DNA from 3 places in the Oceanobacillus sp. AG genome. Region 1 is predicted to be linked to each of the others. Evidence: riboswitches for the same ligand, from Rfam matches in the RefSeq annotation. Region 1 holds a riboswitch; each other region holds the start of a gene.
What was found. Region 1 has a riboswitch for cobalamin ahead of GN217_RS07945 (acyl-CoA thioesterase). Riboswitches for the same ligand answer to the same signal wherever they lie in the genome.
Positions count from the first base shown of each region.

Region 2: another riboswitch for cobalamin. It lies ahead of GN217_RS10110 (ABC transporter substrate-binding protein); the one in region 1 lies ahead of GN217_RS07945 (acyl-CoA thioesterase).
Region 3: another riboswitch for cobalamin. It lies ahead of GN217_RS15195 (ribonucleoside-diphosphate reductase subunit alpha); the one in region 1 lies ahead of GN217_RS07945 (acyl-CoA thioesterase).

Region 1 is NZ_WOWT01000012.1:21,758-24,029, reverse strand. Features, by position in the region: gene GN217_RS07950 (hypothetical protein) at 37-294, shown strand; gene GN217_RS07945 (acyl-CoA thioesterase) at 702-1,184, opposite strand; cobalamin riboswitch at 1,369-1,545, opposite strand; gene GN217_RS07940 (hypothetical protein) at 1,732-1,926, shown strand; gene tenA (thiaminase II) at 1,977-2,272, opposite strand, start outside.
Region 2 is NZ_WOWT01000016.1:66,868-69,139, forward strand. Features, by position in the region: gene GN217_RS10105 (FecCD family ABC transporter permease) at 1-37, opposite strand, end outside; gene GN217_RS10110 (ABC transporter substrate-binding protein) at 27-1,019, opposite strand; cobalamin riboswitch at 1,133-1,319, opposite strand; gene GN217_RS10115 (hypothetical protein) at 1,717-1,875, shown strand.
Region 3 is NZ_WOWT01000031.1:16,201-18,472, forward strand. Features, by position in the region: gene GN217_RS15190 (sigma-54 interaction domain-containing protein) at 1-591, shown strand, start outside; cobalamin riboswitch at 738-931, shown strand; gene GN217_RS15195 (ribonucleoside-diphosphate reductase subunit alpha) at 1,064-2,272, shown strand, end outside.

The DNA.
Region 1 (2,272 bases):
ATGTAAGATATGAATGTATAAATCGGAGGATATTTAATGAAAAAGTATCTTGTCTTTATCGTTAGTTTTATTGTAATGTTCATCGTATTCCAGGTACTGTCTGGCATGTTCCTAACATGGATATATACTCCGGATATTAGTTCAGCTTGGAGCATGAGTGCTGGCCTCTCCCAGAAAACCGTTATTACAGGCAGCAATTCATTTGGGCTACCATTGCTTACTGCTGCGCTTGCTGCTTCTGTTGCTTATGTGATCTTGGTGAAGTTTGCGGGGCGCAGGAAGGGAAATAGTTAAATGATGAAAACAAAGGCGCAAGCGCCCTTGCAGGTTAAAAACGCGACGTCCTGTCGCAACACCTGCACTAGCACATCCTGTGCGTCGTAGCAACGTACAAACTGGAGCACTCCGGAATGAGATAAAGGAAACATGCCCCTTTAGGGGTAGACGTGAGTTGGGCTTTAGCCCGTTTTTAAACGGCCCTCCTTTAGTTTTGAGTTGATGTTGACTTTCACCACAGGGGTATAAGGGCGACTAAGCCTCACAAAGACCGCTCGACAAGTCTTCTTTATCGATTGGAGGAGTGTGAAGTTTGATAGTCGCTGGGCACTGGAGCCGGACGTGGCTAGCCCCGGATACCTAAGTTATCACAGCATTTTTATTTTATAGTTTCATGTATAATGAGAAAGAGGCAGGATTCCTTCTTACCTGCCCTCTGAATACTCCCGTATCTGCATCCGTCGACTTTTCCTTATTTGCGCACTTTGAAACAGACGCTTCTCCTCCTCCGTTTCCGGAATCACGCCACTCACTTTGGTTGGAATTCCTTCACTATTAATTGCAACCATCGTCAGAATTGCAGTAGTCGTCGTTGTTATTTCGCCTGTATCCAAATGCTGGCATTCCACTTTCACATACACTTCCATCGAGGTTCTGCCCGTAGAGACGACGACCGCCTCCAATTTTAATATGTCACCCGCCTTAGCAGTTGAGAGAAAATTCACCGTATCGATCGATGCCGTGACCACCACACTCCCGCTATGCTTCATAGCAGCAATCGCCGCTATTTCGTCAATTGATGCTAAAACAGTTCCTCCAAAAATTGTTCCCATATGGTTTGTATCCGGAGGTAAAACAAGCTTCGTCTGAATTGTTCTCGAAATTGTCGCTGGTAATTTTTCTTCCATTTCATAACCTCTTCTCTGTTCTTTGAAGTGACCGCTTAAGAGACTTCGGGAGAGTTTTTAAGGAAATGAAAAAACCCATCAAAACTGATGGGCATAATAAAGATAGCATCCTCAATAAAACAGTAATCTTTTACCGTTAAAAGTCAGAATAAACCTCATTATACCTTCCCAGCTCCCGAAGAAGATAACTTTCATAATAATGGCAGGTCTCCTGACTTATGCTTCCTCCTACTCTAATTCCTTCCCGTCCAAGACAGTGGATTTACTTATTTCGTCAGCATTTACAGTTGCGGGTACAGTTCTGGTTTCACACCAGATTCCCTATTAAGTCTCCTTAGACACCATGATTACGGGTCTTATCGTATGTAGTTATTTTCCATAAAAAGCTAAGTATTGTATCAAGCATAGTATAGATTGTTTAAATTAGCAATGTTAATGGAAGTTTATTAAAAACGAAACATAAACATATAGCAAATGTGGAACGTAATAATGAATAATTAGAAATAATCATTACAATATTCGCTAACTTTAAAAGAGGAGTGATCTGTTGAGCGACTGGATTCCAAGACTTATATTGCTCATTGTCGCAGTACCCTTTGTTTGGTATTTTGTTGCATTAAGTAAAAATGTAAGTAAAACAGAGAAAGAGCATGATCGGGATATGTCATATGAAATCAATCCGTTTACAGGGTTGAAAATGCCATCAAGTGATTCAAAGAAAGATAAGAAAAAAAGTGAATAAACCGCTTAACAAAATTAGGGGGAGCGACAAGCACTCCCCCCATTACTCTCTTAGATCGGCCACATCTCCATATTCTCTGCCATTTCCCAGAACATGTATTCAAATTTACTTGTTTTTACAACAATATCTTCAAGCGCTTGTAACTCTTTTTCAGATTTGCCTGCTGCGTAATCGTTAATTAACTTCTGGCAGTTTTCGGCGAGCTCGGTGAATTCTACCGATGAATACATTTGAATCCAATTACCGTAAAACTCATGCTCTAATGACTCTGGGTTTTTCGCTAATTCTTTTCCAATATAGTTATAGCTCCATGCACACGCCAGCACAGATGCAATCGCATTCTCTA
Region 2 (2,272 bases), on a different contig from region 1:
TAAAAGAAATTCCATATTTTGTTACATTACTCTTCATCAAACAGCTCCGGATAAACCGCTTCAGCTAATTCTTTTGCCCCTTCTGTTAGTCTCGGACCGGAACGAGTAATCAAATCAGCATCAATATCGTAAACTCTTTCATTCGTAACTGCTTCAACTACATCAAAACCATTTCGCGAAAGAACCTCTTCTTCTGGATTTTCAATATATGCACCGTAGGAAGTGATGATGACATCCGGATTCAGTTCAATGATTTCCTCTGGATCAAGCGCGAGCCATCCTTCATGCTGACCAGCGGCATTTTCAGCATGAATCATTTCCAACAGCTCATGAATAAACGTATGCTGACCTGCTGTATAAATATCCGGTGCAGGAGAATTTTCAAAGAAAACTGTCCGTATATCTTCCTCAGCTATCTCAGATGTCAGCTCACGAATCTCTTTAAATTCTGCTTCCATTTCCGCAATCAGTTCTTCTGCCTCTTTTTTAGAACCGATAACTTGTCCAATGGTTTCAATCGTCTCGTAAGTGCTCGCAATATCCTGTGCATCTTGAACGACGAATACTGGTATACCTGCAGTTTCAAGTTGTTCGAATGCTTCCTGCGCACTGCTCACCCCTAATTCATGGGCGAGGACAATATCCGGGTCAAGGCTAAGGATCAGTTCCACATTCAATTCCATGCCGCCAATTTTTTCAATTTCCTGTACTTCTTCCGGATAATTATCATGATCCGACACACCGACTACCTTATCCCCTTGTCCTAAAGCAAATGTAATTTCCGTATTGCTCGGGATCAATGAAACAATCCGCTCCGGTTCTTCCTCAAGCTTTATTTCATTATCTATTGCATCTGTGAGTGTCAGTGGATAATGATCACCGTTCGTTGACTCTTCTTCAGTTGTTTCTTCTTTACCTGTATTTCCAGTTGCATCTTCATTGTCTGTCGCGCCTTGTCCGCAAGCAACTAGCAGACTAAGTAAGAACGCGAGCAGCAAACCCTGCCATAATCTTTTCATTTCCATTCCTCCAATAATAAAATTCATTAAAAAAAGCATCCCACACAGTGTGAAGATGCTTCAGTAAATAGGTATACATCCATATAGACCCATCACCTGACTATCCTCGTAGTGCTGGCGTTACAGAATAGGCAGGTCTCCTGGCTCATGCTCATCACTCCGCTGCACCTTCCCATGCATTTAACGCACAGTGGTATTTACAGCTCGTTCGCACATACAGTGGCGGGACCGCGTTGGACTTACACCAACTTCCCTTTTAAGAATTCAACAATCGAATCCACCTATTTCTATTGCATTTCATTTTATCAAATGAATCTATATCATATCGTACACCTTTTTCATGTGAAAGTCATCTTTTTATTCTTGCCCGGGCAAGAAGGCAAATCAATATCTTATTTAACTTTTTCTATCGAGGATATTGAATGAATGGAAGAAGGATTCTACCATTCCTCAGCAAACTGCATTCTGGGTGTTTTCCCATTCGAAGGAGCGGAATGCGATGTAGGGAAAATAAACGGCGGTGACTTTCCCTTGAGAGGAGATGGAACGCTGGGATGGGAAAATAAACGGCGGTGACTTTCCCTTGAGAGGAGATGGAGCGCTGGATTGGGAAAATAAACGGCGGTGACTTTCCCTTGAGAGGAGATCGAGCGCTGGATTGGGAAAATAAACGGCGGTTGCTTTCCCTTGGGAGGAGATGGAGCGCTGGATTGGGAAAATAAACGGCGGTTGCTTTCCCTTGACTAAGATGGAGCGCTGGATTGGGAAAATAAACGGCGGTTACTTTCCTTTGGGAGAAGATGGTGCGCTGGATTGGGAAAATAAACGGCGGTTATTTTACCTTGAGAGGAGATAGAGCGCTGGATTGGGAAAATAAACGGCGGTTACTTTACCTTGGGAGGAGATGGTGCTCTGGAATGGGAAAATAAACGGCGGTTACTTTACCTTGAGATAAGATGAAGCGCTGGATTGGGAAAATAAACGGCAGTTACTTTACCTTGGGAGGAGATGGTGCTCTGGAATGGGAAAATAAACGGCGGTTACTTTACCTTGGGAGGAGATGGTGCTCTGGAATGGGAAAATAAACGGCGGTGACTTTCCCTTGAGAGGAGATGGAGCGCTGGATTGGGAAAATAAACGGTGGTGACTTTCCCTTGGGAGGAGATGGTGCTCTGGAATGGGAAAATAAACGGCGGTTATTTTACCTTGAGAGGAGATGAAGCGCTGGAATGGGAAAATAAACGGCAGTTACT
Region 3 (2,272 bases), on a different contig from region 1:
GGGGATACAAAGGATAAAAAGGTGGACGTTCGTATTATCGCAACGATTAATGAAGACCCTGCCGATATGATTATGGAAAATCGAATAAGAAAAGATTTATTTTATCGTTTGAGTGTCGTAACTTTATTCATCCCCCCTTTGCGTGAAAGAAAAATAGATATTATGCCTTTAACGACGGAATTCATTCATAAATACAATACACTTTTTCAAATGAATATAAAGAATGTTAGTGAGGAAGCAAAAGAATTACTCTATGAACACGACTGGCCAGGGAATGTAAGGGAGTTAGAGCATACTATTGAAGGTGCGATGAATCTAGTAGTTGAAGAAAAGGAAATTCAAGTTCATCATTTACCCACTCGTTTTCGAAACCATAATAAATATAAGAGAGACAATGATAGAAACAGCAAGGATAGTCCCCCTATAAACGATTTTCATTCGAGAAAGCTGCGAGTTAGAATGGAACAGTTGGAAAAGGAATATATTAAACGAACACTTTTAGAAAATAACTATAATATAACACAAGCTGCAAAGATTCTAGGTATAAGCAGACAGAGCCTTCAATATCGCATAAAGAAATTTAATATTTAAATTTAGCACGTATTAACGGTCTGTAACATTTGAGTAAATTTTCCTTCAGCTAACGGAACCTTTTCGTAAGTTATTAATTGTTGAAAACGGGTATACTCTATGATAGAATTCAATATATAGTGCTTGACAAGGCAATTTAATACTAAATGTAGTATATAAGTAATGGTGACAAGATAACTGTTTAAAAGGGAATCCAGTTAAAAGCTGGAGCTGCCCCCGCAACTGTACGTGTGGACGAATTAGTAAACCACTATATCGCTTGCTGTTAGGTGACGATATGGGAAGGGCTATAGTAGGAAGAAGCACAAGCCAGGAGACCTGCCATAACTTGCAAGTTTTGTTTCTTCGGGGTGTAAGAAAGGTAAAACGATAAGAAGTGTGTATTTTTTTATGCATTTTGTCGTTTTTTCCTGCCGTTCATCCCGAAAATGAACGGTTTTTTTAATGTGTTTACATAAAGGGAGGAAATAAAATGCAAACAATGAGTCAAACTAAAAGTTCTAAAGGGATTGAATTAATTGATGAATGGGCCAAGGGATTAAATATTCAAACCGAAAAATATAAAGAAAAAGTGGAAGGACTCTGGAATTCTGACCAAATGAGGGATGAATTTTATGATGCTCTAATTAACCATGCCCTTGAAAATATAGACGAAGTATCACCAGACTGGACTTATTTTGCTACACGAATTTATTTGCATGAACTCTATCAAAAGGCTGCAGAAAATAGGGGTTATGACGCTTCTCTTTCGTATGGTCCCTTCTACGATTTATTAAAACAATTGACCGATAAAGGAATTTATTCTACTAATCTTCTTTCAAGCTACACGAAAGAGGAAATTGATTATTTTGGTGAGTCACTTGAACAGGAAAGGGATTTATTATTTACGTACCCTGGCATTTATACATTGGCAACTCGTTATCTTGCAATGGATCATGAAAAGAATATCTATGAATTGCCACAAGAGCGCTGGATGGTTATTGCGATGCATCTTATGCAAGAAGAACCAGCTGAGGGTCGCACGAAGCACGTTCTAGAAGCATACTGGGCGCTGAGTAATTTATATATGACGGTTGCGACACCAACATTGGCTAATGCAGGGAAGAGTCACGGGCAATTGTCGAGTTGTTTTATCGATACGGTAAATGATAGTTTAGAAGGCATTTATGATAGTAATAGCGATGTTGCCCAACTGTCGAAAAATGGCGGTGGAATTGGGGTTTACATGGGTAAAGTCCGAGCGAGGGGCAGTTCAATTAGAGGATTTAAAGGGATGTCTAGTGGGGTTGTACCATGGATTAAACAGTTAAATAACACGGCGGTAAGTGTTGATCAGCTTGGTACTAGAAAAGGTGCAATTTCGGTTTATTTAGATGTATGGCATCGCGATATTGAGGAATTTCTTGATTTGAAGCTAAATAATGGGGACGAAAGATTACGAGCCCATGATATCTACACAGGGGTAAGTATGCCAGACTTATTTATGGAACAAGTGGAGAACAGAGGAGACTGGTATTTATTTGACCCTCATGAAGTTCGTGAGGTGATGGGCTTCTCTCTAGAAGATTTCTACGATGAGAAGAAAGGTGATGGAGAATGGCGCAAGAAATATCAAGCATGCATTAACGCTAATTTAGATTCGAAAAAGAAAGTACCTGCAATTGAAATTATGAAGAGAATC